4 regions of the Paenibacillus sp. FSL R10-2788 genome follow, and region 2 is predicted to be linked to each of the others. Evidence: predicted binding sites of a transcription regulator. Region 2 holds the regulator's gene; each other region holds the start of a gene.
The links. Region 2 encodes Rex, which represses fermentation and respiration genes when NADH is low (regulators of the CRP and FNR family bind a similar motif). Its sites were predicted from a motif close to TTGTGAAATATTTCACAA; they were not measured.

Region 1 (4,297 bases), 2.3 Mb from region 2:
ACTCCCAGGGCTACAATAATCATAAGAACCGTTCCACGTTGCTCGAAAATATCCGTCATATTATAAGTCATAATCACAAAAGCAGTAAATAAAGCTGCGAGTGGTATCAGCAATTTTTGTGCCAACTTGCGAGCGCGAGCCTGTAGATCACCCACTGTACGCAGCGTTGTGAACATGAGACCATGCACCAGGCACAGAAGGACAACAGTAAGCCCTGCTACTACAGTGTACACATTCACGATATCTGTGAACCCTGCATACATTTGCATATCCCCATCAATAGGCAACCCTTTGATAAAGCTTGCAAACACTACAGCCAAGAGGAATGGTGGAAGGAAGCTGCCGATAAAGATACAGGCATCCCAAGTTCTTTTCCAAGCTAATGAATCACGTTTACCTCTGAATTCAAAAGCGACACCACGCGCTATCAGAGCTAATAAGGCAAATACAAAAGGAATATAGAATCCACTAAACAGCGTTGCATACCACTCCGGGAAAGCCGCAAACATTGCACCCGCAGCTGTGATAAGCCATACCTCATTCCCATCCCAGAAAGGTCCGATCGAGTTAATCAGAACACGGCGCTCTGTATCATTTTTAGCGAGAATTTGTGTTTCCATCCCTACGCCGAAATCGAAACCCTCCAGGAAGAAGAACCCTATAAACAGAACTGCAATCAGCACAAACCACAATTCATTAAGAGATATCATGGGAACCCTCCTCGTTATATGGATCATTCGAATCGCCGTGATCGTTATCCATCGCATAAGGACCTTTTTTAATCACTTTAATAAACAATCCGACCAACACTAATCCTAGAATTAAATAAATCGTTGTAAAAGAAATCACGGAGAACAGAACTTGACCACTTGTAATATTAGGCGACACACTGTCTTCCGTTGTCATCAGTCCGAATACCGTCCATGGCTGACGCCCGAATTCGGTCATGACCCAACCGGCTGTATTCGCAATCGGAGGAAGCAGCAAGCCCCATAACATGAACCGCATAAACCAAGTGTTCGGACGGTCCATTTTTTTGCGCCACATTAAGTACATAGCGTACATTCCCAATACAATCATTAACGTTCCTGCTAGAACCATGATCCGGAAACTCCAGAATGTCGTACGTACAGGTGGAATATAGTCACCGGGGCCATAGGTTTGCTCATACTCCGCTTGCAGCTCAAGCATACCTTTAACTTCACCGGAAAATTTACTGTATGAAAGGAAACTCAGCATATAAGGAATTTGAAATTCTCCAGTACTGATTTGATTCTCTGGATCAATGTTTGCCCATACGGTCCAAGGTGCCGGGTCACCACTCTTACCCCACAGTCCTTCGGAAGCTGCCATTTTCATTGGTTGAGTTTCAACCAAATATTGCGCTTGGGCGTGACCAGCAACAGCTACACCAATAGAAGAAATAATCCCTACGATAGCTGCAATCTGAAAAGACTTCTTAAAGAAAGAAACCTCTTGTTTCTTCAATATTTTATAAGCACTAATACCTGTTACAAGAAAAGCACCTGTTGCATAAGCAGCCAGTACTGTATGTGGGAATTCAACCAGCAATTGTCCGTTCGTAATAAGCGCGAAGAAATCATTCATTTCTGCACGTCCATTATTTATCTCAAAACCCACAGGATGCTGCATAAAAGAGTTAGCCGCTAGAATCCAGAATGCAGATAACATCGTACCGAATGCTACCAGCCAGATGGACAGTAAATGTACTCGCTTGGATACCTTATCCCAGCCGAATATCCATATCCCAATAAAAGTAGACTCCAGGAAAAAGGCTGCCAATGCCTCAACTGCAAGTGGAGCCCCGAATACATCACCCACAAAACGTGAATAATCGGACCAGTTCATCCCGAACTGAAATTCCTGCAATATCCCTGTAACTACCCCTACTGCAAAATTGATGAGGAATAGCTTTCCCCAGAACTGCGCCATTTTTTTGTACTCTTCATTACCTTTTCTAACGTACATTGTCTCCATGATTGCAATCAAGAGCGCTAGTCCGATTGATACCGGTACAAAGAAATAGTGGAATATTGTCGTCGACGCAAATTGTATACGCGACAGCATTACTGTATCCATATTTGTCCCTTCCTTCTCCCCTTTTCGTTAATTATATTCTGTCAAAAATTTAAGCTTCTTTTTGTGATAAATGTCACATAAAGATAGTCATTTAACGGTGAAATTCAAATGATTTGTGACAAAGATCACAATTTAGCATAAAGAAAGCAAAAAAAATAAGACGGTTTACCCGTCTTGAGTGGTTCGTCGTTCTATTAAATGCTTGACTCATTTAGGTATTGGTTAGATGGAAATACCCTTCTTCAGCGATTTGAGATCGCCATTCGAATTAAGCAATTGGGGTAGCATCTTCGTGCTGCGAACCATTGGAGAGTCACATAGACGGCAAGAAGGCGCATGTTCAAATGCGAAATTATCCCTCATCCATCCGTTGCATCCCTCATTGGTACATGCCCAAATTGCGGTATTTTCTTCCGGTATTTCTTCCAAAGGTTTCTTCCGGTAGTTCATTGCCGTTCCTCCCATCCTGTAAGTCAATAGTGAGTAACTAGATATAAAAAGACCGTCCCAACTTTCACAAGCTGGGACGGTTTCTTCTATTATTACAGTTTTACAACGTTTTCGGCTTGTGGTCCACGGTTGCCTTGAACAACGTTGAATTCAACGCGTTGGCCTTCGTCCAAAGTTTTGAAGCCGTCGCCAGTGATTGCGCTGAAGTGAACGAATACGTCGCTTCCGCCTTCAACTTCGATAAATCCGAATCCTTTTTCTGCGTTGAACCATTTAACTGTACCTGTTTGCATGTGTGTTACCTCCACAAATTTAAATTAATATGTTCTTTTTATCTTCAAACAAAGAAAAAATTCACACATTGAAAAAGGTTGTATTACCAAATATGACAGCCCTTTTCAATGCGAGAATTAGGGACTAAATGTATGATTGATATCATATTACCACACCTGATTAGCAAAGGCAAGCAAGCATCCGAATATATCCGGTTTTGCCCTAATAAGTATTACCTTCCAATGTAAGGGCTGCCACTTAGTGTTTATTCCCTAAATAGATCCTTTTTCTGGCATAATTATCATGGTTTTAGAAAAATAGCTTTCCCAAAAACGTTACTTTTATCCGCTTTTTCAAGAAGGTACCCCCTCGGAATCGAAGGGGTAGTCCGCTCTACTTGTCGTAACTGCTATATCATTATATACCGACTTCCAGCATATTATTCCTGTGGTTTTTCAAGAAGTTTAACTGTTGCCTGTTTGGCCTCGCCGTTTCGATAGTAAGTAATTTTCAGATCATCACCGATCTTCGTATGATTATATAAGTACTTGCGAAGAGAAAGGGTAGATATGATGGATTGATCATTAAATTTGGTAATGACATCATTGAATTGCAGTCCAGCTTCCTTCGCAGGGCCAACGGCTTCTAGAACAACTACTCCATCCTTAACACTGTTCGGCAGGTTCAATTCATTGCGTTGATCTTCTGCTAGTGGAACGTACGGATTGTTCAAATCAACTGAATATACACCCAAGTACGAACGGGCAATATGCCCTTTTTCAGCCAGCTCATTAGCGATATCTATCACATGATTCGCAGGAATTGCAAAACCCAGACCCTCTACACCCGTATCTGAAATCTTCATCGTGTTAATTCCAATGACCTTGCCATCGAGATCCACTAACGCGCCGCCACTATTTCCTTCATTAATCGCCGCATCAGTCTGTATCACTTCTTGTTCCCAGTCATATACTCCATCCTGATTAAGGGATACGGGAACCATCCGTTCAGTATAGCTAACAATCCCCGAGGTCAATGTATCACCAAGTCCTAGCGGATTACCGATAGCAATGACCGTTTCACCTAGACGAAGCTTAGAGGAATCACCGAGCTGCGCGATGGTATCGATTCCTTTGGCATCAATAGAGAGTACCGCAATGTCGCTTACTTTATCCGTTCCAACGAGTGTTGCCTTACGGGTCTCTCCGTTCACTGTAACTACCTCGAGATTACCGGAGTCTTCGATGACATGATTATTGGTAATGATAAATGCTTTATTTCCTGTCTTTTTATAGATCACTCCTGAGCCTAGTGCGGACTCATCCAGAATGTTTAATTCTTCATTATCTTCTTTATGATTGATAATACTTACTACTGCAGGGCGAACCGTGGCAGCAGCTTGAATAATCCGGTCAAATGGATCACTACTGCTTGGGGCAACATTTCCAGTTGTTACAACCGGCTTTTGAGCAGT
Region 2 (4,297 bases):
TCACTTAGTATATCACTTTTGTACATCAAATAAATGTAAACAAGCGAACTTATAATAAGTTCGCTTGTTTACATTGCCACCCTTAATTTCCTTATGTTCGGCTTAACTTTTAGGTAAACTGTAACCTTCACCCATTCGGGACCCATCCGAAAACCGATAAAATTGATAATAATACCGACCGCTCTGTTTATAAAAAAGCTGCCAAGCATACTCTCCGTTATATACTCCCGGCAGCAAGCGTTCAATCGTTATGTCCGGAAGATCAGCTTTGATAATGCCGCGTATTTGGGCTTCTGAGGTTCCTTTACTTAGTTCCTCAGCAAACACTGCGTCGTCGCCTTCAGCAAATTTTCCATCTACCGTAAAGCGGACCCAGACCATAAGAGCAGTCCCGGCTTCATTTTTTCCTGTTAAAACCCAGTACACTGCATTTTCATCCCAAACCGATTTTTGTGCTTTGGTTACCTCTGTTAGACCCGCTCTGGTTTTGGCAACATCCTTGGCGATATCCCGCTCGTTCCATTGATCTTTCATAATATAGGCATAGAACTGGATAAGTCCAAACCCCAGGAGCAGAATCAGAACTGACCCCAGGAGGATCCATTTTTTCCTTTTCTTCAAGGTACAGCTCCCTTTCTAGTAATATATCTTTTTTGATTATATAACACACCCGCGTGTTTATCCAAAATTTCATAATTTTCTAGCTTTCCCAGCCTTAAAATGTACAAAAGGCCGCAACTTTTGCTAAAAGCAAAAAGTCGCAGCCTATTATTTATTCGTTATTCTCCAGACTTAACGCTTCAATAAACCTTCGAAGGCTTCTTGCGCTTTACGCCGGATAGCTTCCTCATCCAGGGTTAAGCATTGTCCATGCTTGATGACCTGTTTACCATTCACCCACACATGCTCAACATCCTTAGCGCTAGCAGAGTAAACTGCATGAGACAACAGATCTGTGTGTGGCAGCAAATGCGGCTGATCTATATCAATTGCAATGAAATCAGCTTTCATCCCAACAGCAAGTCTACCTACATTATTTAAAAAGATGGACTGGGCGCCATATTCTGTAGCCATACGTAGAGCTTCTGGAGCTGGAACAGCCGTTGGATCACCGCTGACACCCTTATGAATGAGAGCTGCAAGCCGCATCTCTTCAAACATATCCAAGTTATTGTTGCTTGCCGCGCCATCCGTGCCAAGAGACACCTTCACACCAGCTTTTAGAAGATCAGTAACCCGAGCCACTCCGCTAGCCAGCTTCAAATTACTGCCCGGATTATGAGAGACACCCACATTATGGCGAGCCAAGATCTCAATCTCTTCATCATTTAAATGAACACCATGTGCAACTATCGAGGGACGTGTGAACATTCCAAGCTTCTCTAAGTGAGCTACAGGACGCAACCCGTAATCCGCCACATTTTGTTCCACTTCACGTTTCGTTTCGGACATATGCGTATGCATCGGTAAATCCAGATCATGCGCTGCCTGCACGAACTTAACCAGGAAGTCCGGAGGGCAAGTATAAGGGGCGTGCGGCGAGATCATAGTAGTAATTCTACCGTCAGCCTTTCCATGCCAGTTACGGGCAAAAGAAATCGCTTCCGCAAGCTTGTGATTCTGTACATCCTCTGGACATAACCCAATCACACCACGCATCAATACGGAACGGATACCTGATAACTCAGCTACCTCAGCTACTCGGTCCATATGATCATACATATCGAGGAAGGTCGTAGTTCCACCCTTCAGCATTTCCAATACAGATAAGGAGGTTCCCCAGTATACATCATCACCGGTGAACTTTTCCTCCATCGGCCACATCTTCTCCTGAAGCCACACTTGTAGCGCTAAATCATCTCCATATCCACGCAGCAAAGACATCGCCGCATGACCATGTGTGTTTACAAGTCCAGGCATGAACAGCAGACGGCTGCCATCAACCACTTGCACTCCAGCTTCCATCTGAGGCTCTTCTTTTCCTATGTAAGTGATTAAATCATCTTCAATAGTCATATATCCACTCAGAACCGGCTCATCCGTTCCCGGAGTCAGAAAATACCCGCCCTTAATTATCGTTTTATTGTTGTTCATGTTCGCTTTCTTCCTTTCCATCCCGCAAGTAATACGCAAGACTTTGCAGATCAGTTGTAAAATCAGCTGCATGCACCCGGATATTCGGTGGTGTCTTCAGAATCACAGGGGCAAAGTTCAAAATTGCTTCAATCCCAGAAGAAATGAGAATATCTGCTACATTTTGAGCTTCTGAATCAGGTACGGTAATAATGGCAATGCGAATACCTTGCTCACGAATCGTGCTGCCTAGTTCATCCATTGGTTGCACAGTAAGGGAGTTGATCTTACGTCCAACCTTAGGAGCGTACGAATCAAATATAGCGGTGATTTTCATAGTATCTTTGAGATATGCATTGTAATTAGACAAGGCATGTCCGAGATTACCTGCTCCAACTAAAGCTACATTAAGCTGTTGATCCAGCTTCAGGATATGACGGATTTTCTCAATAAGATACGTTACATCATAGCCGATACCTTTTCTGCCGAAGTCACCAAAATACGCTAAATCCTTACGAATCTGTGCGGGATTAAGATCAAGCTTTTGTCCAAGTTCCTGAGAGGAAACTGTTAATATTTCGCGATTCTGGAGATCATTCAAAAAACGCAAATACACAGGTAGTCTGCGAACAACGGCTTCTGATATTTTATCCGATTTCATATTTTTCCTCCTAAAAATAGTAATGTTCTTGTGAAAATCCATATTCAAACGTATACCTCTCCTTATTAAGGGCGGTACTGTAACTTACCGCCCTTAAGGATAAGGAGGAGCTAAACTGAAGACGAGCATTTTAAGAAGCGCCGCCATCCTCTAGCCATTCCGCTATGCGGGGGACCATTTGATCAGTCAGCATATGCTCCATTTTGGGACCAGGCAATGAATAAAGGAAATACTTCCCGTAATGAGATTCAATAACCCTTGTATCATAAACAATAACTATTCCGCGATCCTGCGCCGTGCGAACCAGTCTTCCGAATCCCTGCTTAAAGCGAATAACCGCTTGAGGAACAGACAATTTCATGAACGGATTCTTCTTCTGAGCCTGCAATAACTCCGACTTCGCTTCCGCCAACGGGTGATTCGGCGGTTGAAACGGAAGTCTCACGATGGCCAGGCAAGTCAGTGCTTCACCTGGAATATCTACACCTTCCCAGAAGCTGCTCGTCCCCAGCAGAACGGATGCTGCACTGTCCTGAAAGCGGCGGATCAGCTTGCTCCGGCTGCCACCTTCCACGCCTTGACCAAGCACCGTAATCTCTTGTGAGGCCAAAGCCTCTTTAAGCGGATCATATACCTGACGCAGCATTTTATAAGAAGTAAACAGAACCAGCATCCGCCCACGTGTTGTTTTGGCAGCTTCTGCTAACGACTGTACGAGTGTATCGACAAATCGAGCATCGCCCACACTGCCCTTCACACTAGGAAAATCACGCGGTATAACTAGAAGCGCCTGCTCGCGATACTTAAAGGGAGAAGGAAGGAGTGAGGTCATTAGACGTCCCTCTTCCGCAGCTTCGTTAAGTCCGAGATTATCAATCATAAACTGAAAAGATTTATCTACAGACAGCGTCGCCGAGGTAAGCACGATGCTTTTTTTCTTATCGAAGAACAACTCTTTAAGCTGGCTGCTAACATCCACAGGGACGGCATACATCTGCAGTGATTTGCTGCGGTAATTTCCATTTGCCTCCAGCCAATATACTACATTATCGTCATTCAGCCCCATAAAGAATCTTACTTGCTCACGTATGGAAGCCAAATCCTTAAATAAACCGCTAATATCAGTAACAAGACTGTCTGCTGAGGATTGGCTTTCCTGGTCACGCATCTCATTAAGCATTTTATCACCCTTACGGATGATGTCGCTTAACGTCAGATTCATAGTGTTCTCAAGCGCAACTAATTCATCCCAATCCTTCGGCTTACGGGCGGGAAGCAAACGCATAACCAGTTGTCCCGCTTCCCCTGCTGCTGCATCACTGCGTTCCGGCAAAAGGCTGAACAGCTTGTCGCTGAGTGCATCCCAGGTTTCTTTGACAGTAAGCAGATCCGGGTAGATCCGATCGATGACTCCGCTCCATTCTGAAGCCTCTTCACTGCCTGACGACTGTAAGATCTGGCGCAGAGCAGGAAGCTGTCCGTTTCGGCTATCTTTATACAGTCGCGATAACGTGTGTGCCACAGTGAAATGCTTCATATGCATGCCAAGATGTTTACCAGCCA
Region 3 (4,297 bases), 2.0 Mb from region 2:
GCATTGGTTTCCGTCCTAATACTGAACTCTTAAAAGGTCAAGTCGATATGCTGCCTAATGGTGCCATTGTGGTCAATAACTATATGCAGACTAGCTGCCCAGATGTATATGCCGCGGGCGACAGCTGTGCGATTCACTACAACCCTACAGGCAAACACGCCTATATCCCACTGGCAACCAATGCTGTGCGGATGGGAACCTTAGTTGCACGCAACTTGGTAACAGAGACCATTCCTTATATGGGTACACAAGGGACTTCGGGCATTAAGATTTATGAAGATAATATCGCTGCAACAGGGCTTACTGAAGAAGGAGCTAAGGCTGAAGGAATGGACGTGGAAACCGCCATGATTATTGATAATTACCGTCCAGAATTTATGCCAACCTTTGAGCAGGTTCAGTTAAAAGTAGTGTTTGATCGCGCCACACGCCGTATTCTCGGGGCACAAATTATGTCCAAGATGGATCTGACGCAATCGATCAACACAGTGTCTGTATGCATTCAAAATCATATGACAATCGACCAACTAGCCTTTATCGATTTCTTCTTCCAACCGCATTACAACAAACCTTGGAACTTCCTGAATACAGTGGGTCTTCAAGCACTGCCGACAACAGTACCAAGCAAAGAGGCTGTAACGGTTTAAAAAGGAACGTTGTTCCTGAGTGATTTATTGAGGAAAAAGACAACCTTATAAAGCTAGAGAAGCAGCGATCCTCCTGTAACGGGAGGGTTGCTGCTTTTTTTGTTAGGTGCAGAATGATTAGCTGCATAGGTAGGTACAATCCAATGGCTTCGGCGATGGTAGCGAGCCAAATGTGCTCGAAAGCTACAGTTAAGGTCATTTGAGTCCGATGTCCGATAGTAAGCCAAATGTGTTCAGAAGCTACGGTTAGGGTCATCTGAGTCCGATCGTGCTGAGTCAACGCCCACCGCAGAAGCTATCGGACCCAGAAGCCGCTATTTGGTAATTAATCGCCTATTGAGCGTGATTTCGGACTCCAATGCAGCTATTGCATAGAATGAGGTTCATTTAGTGTGTTTTTGGTGGCAATAGCGACTATGGGGTCCGATAGCAAGCCAAATGTGCTCGAAAGTTACGAATAAGGTCATCTGAGTCCGATGTCCGATGGCGAGCTAAACGTGCTCAAAAGTTACGTATAAGGTCATCTGAGTCCGATCGTGCTGAATCACCGCCCTCCTTAGAAGTTTTCGGACTCAGAAGCCGCTATATAGCAAATAATCGCTGTTTGAGTGTGATTTCGGACTCCAATGCAGCTATTACATAGAATGAGGTACAACTAGTGTGTTTTTGGTGGCAATAGCGACTATGGGGTCCGATAGCAAGCCAAATGTGCTCAAATGCTACGAATAGGGTCATCTGAGTCCGATGTCCGATAGTAAGCCAAATGTGTTCAGAAGCTACGGTTAGGGTCATCTGAGTCCGATCGTGCTGAGTCAACGCCCACCGCAGAAGCTATCGGACCCAGAAGCCGCTATTTGGTAATTAATCGCCTATTGAGCGTGATTTCGGACTCCAATGCAGCTATTGCATAGAATGAGGTTCATTTAGTGTGTTTTTGGTGGCAATAGCGACTATGGGGTCCGATAGCAAGCCAAATGTGCTCGAAAGTTACGAATAGGGTCAACTGAGTCCGATGTCCGATAGCGAGGTATAGCTACAGTGAGATATAGCTGCATATAAGGACAACTGTGTCCGATAGCTGCTGCGTACGCTCAAATGTAATCCAACGAAACAAGATATGCTGGCTTAGTCGGTCATACATAAACTTCTATTTGTGCACAGGTCGCAGTAAATTTGACATGTCAGTGAAAACTTTCACTTAGTTTTCTCAAAGTGATAATTATCACGTTAATGTGTTTTACGACACGCTACAATGGTCATAAAGGAACAAATTTGAAGTAAATAGATGAAGGAGATAGGAACCATGGCTTATAGCAAACCGCAGCAAATTGCCGAAGTAACTGTAGAGAATGGCATAAAAAAAGCTCATAATCCGCTAAGTACCGTACTTATTCTGGGCTTTTTGGGAGGAGCGTTTATTGCGCTCGGGTTTTTATTGGATATTCGCGTCATTGCTGGCGCACCACAGGAATGGGGTTCCATTGCTAACTTTATCGGAGCCGCAGTCTTCCCCGTTGGGCTGATCATGGTACTCCTTGCAGGTGGAGAACTGCTGACAGGGAATATGATGGCCGTGCCGCTCGCTTTTATGGCTAAGAAGATTTCTTTCTGGGAAGTTGTGAAGAATCTTTTGCTCATTACGATTAGTAATCTGGCTGGGGCATTATTTGTAGCTTATTTCTTCGGTCATGTAGTGGGGTTAACTTCAGAGGGTGTGTATTTAGAAAAATTGGTGGATATGGCTGGTCATAAAATCGATGCAGAATTCTTTCCGGCATTTGTTTCGGGTATCGGCTGTAACTGGCTCGTTGCGCTGGCCGTATGGCTTTCCTATGGAGCAGATAACTTCAGCGGCAAAATCCTTGGTATTTGGTTCCCAACGATGGCCTTTGTTGCGATCGGATTCCAGCACGTTGTAGCTAACATGTTCCTAATTCCAGCAGCTATTTTTGAAGGTTATTATTCATGGGGGCAATACTTCACTAACTTTGTTCCCGTCTGGCTCGGCAATTTAACGGGTGGAGCAATATTTGTCGCAGCTGCCTATTGGATGGCATACTTGCGTAAAGCACCTACGGCTATTCAATCCGTAGATAGCATGTCCGGCAGCAGTGTCAAAAAACACGCTTAAGCTCGTCTTATAGAGCACTCCATAGAACATTCAAGGTCTGCCTTATTGGTGGCGTTAATGTTTAAGGGGTGCTTTTTGTTATGTAGACACAAAAAAATCCGCCGTGATATATCCGCGCTCGGGGGAACGAAATCGGATCACGGCGAATTTTGAAGGGGGAGTGTTTCTAGGCTCTATTACCCCGTCTTTCTAAAAGCGAATCAGTTTCTTCTTGTTTAGTTTGCTTTACGGACGACAGCCACGGCTTTAAAATAAGAATAGATATTAGAACTAGGGAGGACTGCGGACGTGAACCCCAAGGGAGACGGGATAATTCATGCGATATGTGCGTTTTATTCTCTAGATTTCATGCGTACTTTATCGCGATAAAACGTCAATGTGTATGCTTGCTCATAACCCTGTTTTGGGATAATACTGGATGAATTAATGACACATATATAACAGGGGATGTACACTACTTATGAAGTTTTTACAGGCATATCCAAAAGAAGTGAAAATATTTCTAATTGCCAGCCTAATTAATGCAACAGGTAGTGCGCTGATGTGGCCGCTCGTTACGATGTATGTATTTGATGAGCTTGGACGCAGCATGTCAGATGCTGGACTGGTGATTCTTATTCAATCGGTTGGTGGGATCGTGGGTCAACTACTCGGGGGCTCACTCTATCATAAGGTAGGCGTTAACCGGCTGATTGTCGGAGCGCTCGCCATGAATGCTTTGGCACTGTTCACCTTGCCGGCAGCTAGTAACAACTGGACGTTATTTATGGTTGCAATGGGACTGGTAGGATTATTTAATTCCTTATCATTACCTGCCATTCAGGCATTTATCGGCTTTCGTTTCACGAAGCAGCGTGGTGAGCTGTTTAATGTTATTTATGTCGCCAATAATATTGGTGTAGCACTGGGTACGGCATTAAGTGGTTTTTTGGCCGATATTTCCTATATGCTAAGCTTTGTAATGAATGGTGTAACTTCGGCGGTATTTGCGGGTTTCTTTTTTATATATCTGAAGAAAATCGGTGGAGAACCTGCGCATGAGGTAATGGGGCATCAGAAGAATGAACCAGAGAAACAATCCACGTGGAAGCTAATGGGGCATACTCGTATTTATCTTTATATGGGGATCGGTTCTTTGTTCCTGCTTCTCGGTAACTCTATCTGGAATACAGGGGTATCTCCGTTCATTATTTCAGAGGGCTGGCCTAAGAAAACTTATGGTTTTCTCTGGACACTGAACGGTATTTTGATTTTTGCAGCTCAGCCATTGGTAACAATGATTAAGCGCTGGTTCGCGTCTACCTCAACGGCGCAAATGACTGCAAGTGCCCTGTTTTATTTGGGTGGCTATGCGTTTCTTTTGTGGATGCCTAATTATCCTGGCTTAGTGCTCGGAATGGTGCTTGCTACACTGGGAGAAATGCTGATTTCTCCAGCGATGCCATCCTTTATCTCGGATCATGCGGGGCGCAGCGCACCATTTTATTTGGGACTAAGCGGAGGGATTGGTGCAGTCGGG
Region 4 (4,297 bases), 4.5 Mb from region 2:
CTATTCCCAGTTCGCGAATTTGAAGCAGGTGCTTACGCCACTGATCATCATCCCGCTGCGGATAATCCTCACGGTAATGCGCCCCACGGCTCTCTTCCCGTGCCAGAGCAGACTCTGTCACAAGCAAACAGCAGGTCAGCATATTAGCAAATTCATATTCCTCACGTTTGGACAAAGCTGATCCAAAGATTGGCAGCTGTCGTTTTAATTCATCTAATCCTTTAAGTAACATCTCTTCGTTACGACGTAGTCCGGCATATCGAACCATTACCTTCTGTAGCTTCAAACGACGTTCCACAATAGCTTGAGTTGGCGAATCTACACGGCCCTCGTTACTGATAACCGATAAAACATCACGGTCCAGCGGGGAAAGCTCATGAATCCGATCAATAATACGCTGTCCAAATACAATGGCCTCAGATAAAGAATTACTAGCTAAACGGTTAGCGCCATGCAGGCCTGTGGAGGAAACCTCTCCGCAAGCAAACAGACGCGGGACGGTACTCTCTCCATTCAGATCGGTCTTAATCCCCCCCATCATATAATGCGCAGCAGGAGCCACTGGAATCCAATCACTTGTAATATCCAGTCCATAGCCCATACATGTCTCATATATTGTGGGAAACCGATGCTTCACCATCTCTGGAGATTCATGTGTAATATCCAAATAAACGAACGTTGATTTAGTAAGTTCCATTTCACTTACAATAGCTCGCGCTACAATATCCCGCGGGGCTAGTTCAAGCAGGTTATGATAACGCTCCATGAACCGCTCTCCATTAATATTGCGCAAGACTGCTCCTTCCCCACGCACAGCTTCGGAGATTAAAAATCTAGGAGCTCCTGGGTAACTAAGTGCTGTAGGATGAAATTGAATAAATTCCATATCTCGTATATGAGCACCAGCGCGATAGGCGATCGCTACACCATCTCCTGTAGCTACCTCAGGGTTGGTAGTGTATCGATATAATTGTCCTGCTCCACCAGAGCACAAAATGGTCGCATCCCCTTGCAGGAACAACCGTCCACCACCGGGCCGCTGCAATAATGCGCCTACACATTCGCCACCTTCAGTGATGAGATCGATAACATAATGATCATCCCAGACCTCAATATTCTCATGTTCCGCTACCTGTTCCGCCAATGCACGAACAATCTCATAACCGGTAGCATCCCCATTAGCATGCAAAATACGGCGGTGGCTGTGCGCTCCTTCCTGAGTCAAAGCCAGTACCCCATCTTCCTTATCAAACAGAGTTCCTAAGCGAATTAACTCATGAACGCCTTCCGGCCCTTCATTAACAAGTGCATCGACAGCTGTTGAGGAGCAAAGACCTGCTCCGGCCATTAAGGTATCCTGCCGGTGGTAAGCAGGGGAATCATCCTCAGCTATAACAGCTGCGATCCCCCCCTGTGCATAGCGAGTATTACTTTCCATTACTGATTTCTTTGTGATCATTATGACACGCCGATCTTCACTGGCTTTAATAGCCGTGAATAATCCGGCAATCCCTGAACCAATAACAATACAATCTGTCTTTACCGTAGGAATATCCCGAAGATCAAAATCAACCAAATATTGTGGAATCATGACCGCTTTTCACCTGTTTCAACGAAAGAGTAGCGCATGCTACCGGACTTGTAGCATGCGCTCTAGGGATGTTCTGGCTTTGTCGGCGACAGCAGGCGGTACATAGATTTGTGGCTTCATCGTCTCCAGGCATTTCACCAGTTTTTTTAGATTATTAACTTTCATATTAGGACAAACAAGAAATTTGGTAGCAAAATGGAATTCTTTATCTGGACTATCCTTACGAAGCTGATATCCGGTACCATCTTCCGTTCCAACGATAAATTGCTTACGATCCGATTTCCGGCAATACTCCAGAATTGATGTAGTGCTGCCTACATAGTCACCCATGGCCACTACTTCAGGACGGCACTCTGGATGAACTACAAATTCCGCATCTGGATATTTTGCTCTCATCTCTACTACATCTTTGACGGTCAACATGTCGTGAGTGTTGCAATAGCCTTCCCAGATAATCAGCTTCTTGCCCGTCTGATCTTGTACATATTGACCAAGATTCTTATCTGGGACCCAAATAATCTCTTCGGCGTCAAGGGATTCGATTACTTTCACAGCATTAGCAGAGGTACAACAAATATCGGTTTCTGCTTTAATCTCGGCGGACGAGTTGATATAAGTGACTACTTTAGCATTTGGATGTTGAGCTTTTAGCTTACGTAAACCGTCTACATTGACCATATCTGCCATTGGACAGCCTGCACGTTCATCAGGAATTAGGACGGTTTTGTTCGGGGCTAAAATTTTTGCACTTTCCCCCATGAAATGAACACCGCAGAATACAATAACTTCCGCATCTGTCTCTGCAGCCTTCTGAGCGAGTAAAAAAGAGTCGCCCCGGAAATCGGCAACCTCCTGAATTTCATCACGCTGATAATAATGAGCTAAAATGATTGCGTTTCGTTCCTTTTTAAGCTGTTCAAGACGTATACGAAGTTCTCGATTCTGTTCCTGCTTGCGCTCAAGCGCCAGAGCTTCCACCGATTGTTCTCCCCCTTAAATCCTCGCGGCTTTTCGCCGACATGATGTTATCAAATGGCATGCGCCATCATGGTGAAAAAATGAACATGCTGATATAAATAGTAAGTAATATTAATCACTAATGTACACAACGTTCCAGCCCCTGTCAATGTAACTGGACAGGCTTTAAGGCATAGAATCCCTTAAAAATTAAAATAAAAAATCCGGAGAACAGTTACGTTCTCCGGATAAATTTACATCATATGAATGGTGGACCCAATTAGGTAAGGCTAGTGCCCCCACCTTTGTTGTCATCATCGGAACCGTCATTACCCTCAGAATCAGGGTTATTCGGGATATCCTTTGATAAGTCAGGAAGTGTGGACTGTTCGTCCTCAGGCTTGCCTTGAATGCGAACTCGCACATCACCGATATTGTCGATGACAGGCTCGCCAACTTCATGGGCAACACCTTCGCCACCCTCTGGTTTACCATCCTCGGAAAGGAATCCTTGTTCAATCAGTTGTGTGATCTGATCAAGCTCAAGTGTTTCTTTCTCAAGTAATGTATTGGCAATCAAGTGCATTTCTTTGGAGTGTTTGATCAACAGATCTTTACAACGTTCGTAACTCGAAGTAATAAAGTTCTGCATTTCCTGATCAATCTCATAAGCAATGGAGTCACTGTAATTCTGTTCATGCCCAATATCACGACCTAAGAATACTTGACCTTGAGAAGATCCGAACTGCATAGGTCCAAGCTTATCGCTCATACCGTACTCCATAATCATGGCACGCACGATGCGCGTAGCCTGTTGGAAGTCACTGTATGCACCCGTACCGATCTCACCAATAAACAATTCTTCGGCAACACGTCCACCAAGTAATCCAGTAACCTTATCTAAAAGCTCCTGCTTGGTAACGATCATCCGATCTTCCTTCGGAAGCATAATAACGTATCCGCCTGCACGTCCGCGTGGGATAATAGTAACTTTATGCACCATATCGGCGTGCTCAAGGAAGTAACCAGCAATAGTATGGCCTGCTTCATGATAAGCTACAATACGTTTCTCGCGGTCACTGATCACACGGCTGCGTTTCTCAGTACCTACGATAACACGGTCAATAGCTTCATCCACTTCAATCATGGAAATATCTTTACGGTTACGGCGTGCAGCTAGCAAAGCTGCCTCATTCAGCAGATTCTCCAAATCAGCACCTGTGAATCCGGTTGTGCGTTTAGCAACAACATCCAGTCTTACATCTTTCGTAAGCGGTTTGTTACGAGCGTGCACCTTAAGTACAGCTTCACGGCCTTTCACATCAGGACGGTCAACCGTAATTTGACGGTCAAAACGTCCTGGACGAAGCAATGCCGGATCAAGTATATCAGCGCGGTTAGTCGCCGCTACAATAATAATGCCTTCGTTACCACCGAATCCATCCATCTCAACCAGCAATTGGTTAAGCGTCTGCTCACGCTCGTCATGTCCGCCACCAAGACCGGCACCACGCTGACGACCCACAGCATCAATTTCATCAATGAAGATAATACATGGAGCATTCTTCTTAGCATTCTCGAACAAATCACGTACCCGAGAAGCACCGACACCCACGAACATTTCCACAAAGTCAGAACCGGAAATACTAAAGAAAGGAACGCCAGCTTCACCTGCTACCGCACGGGCAAGCAATGTTTTACCTGTTCCCGGAGGACCTACAAGCAATACGCCCTTAGGAATACGTGCGC

Region 1: the regulator Rex is predicted to act here: its motif matches at 2,162-2,179, upstream of NSQ50_RS30755 (cytochrome ubiquinol oxidase subunit I).
Region 3: the regulator Rex is predicted to act here: its motif matches at 1,830-1,847, upstream of NSQ50_RS29270 (formate/nitrite transporter family protein).
Region 4: the regulator Rex is predicted to act here: its motif matches at 2,640-2,657, upstream of nadA (quinolinate synthase NadA).

Annotation. Positions count from the first base shown of each region.
Region 1 covers NZ_JBBOQA010000001.1:6,929,952-6,934,248, forward strand. Annotated here, with positions in the region: gene cydB (cytochrome d ubiquinol oxidase subunit II) at 1-710, opposite strand, end outside; gene NSQ50_RS30755 (cytochrome ubiquinol oxidase subunit I) at 697-2,100, opposite strand; gene NSQ50_RS30760 (cold-shock protein) at 2,323-2,550, opposite strand; gene NSQ50_RS30765 (cold-shock protein) at 2,643-2,843, opposite strand; gene NSQ50_RS30770 (S1C family serine protease) at 3,263-4,297, opposite strand, start outside.
Region 2 covers NZ_JBBOQA010000001.1:4,583,215-4,587,511, forward strand. Annotated here, with positions in the region: gene NSQ50_RS20360 (cell wall elongation regulator TseB-like domain-containing protein) at 103-621, opposite strand; gene NSQ50_RS20365 (amidohydrolase) at 793-2,094, opposite strand; gene NSQ50_RS20370 (redox-sensing transcriptional repressor Rex) at 2,081-2,734, opposite strand; gene dinG (ATP-dependent DNA helicase DinG) at 2,865-4,297, opposite strand, start outside.
Region 3 covers NZ_JBBOQA010000001.1:6,578,729-6,583,025, reverse strand. Annotated here, with positions in the region: gene NSQ50_RS29275 (FAD-dependent oxidoreductase) at 1-647, shown strand, start outside; gene NSQ50_RS29270 (formate/nitrite transporter family protein) at 1,951-2,778, shown strand; gene NSQ50_RS29265 (MFS transporter) at 3,239-4,297, shown strand, end outside.
Region 4 covers NZ_JBBOQA010000001.1:73,142-77,438, reverse strand. Annotated here, with positions in the region: gene nadB (L-aspartate oxidase) at 1-1,591, opposite strand, end outside; gene nadA (quinolinate synthase NadA) at 1,631-2,569, opposite strand; gene ftsH (ATP-dependent zinc metalloprotease FtsH) at 2,829-4,297, opposite strand, start outside.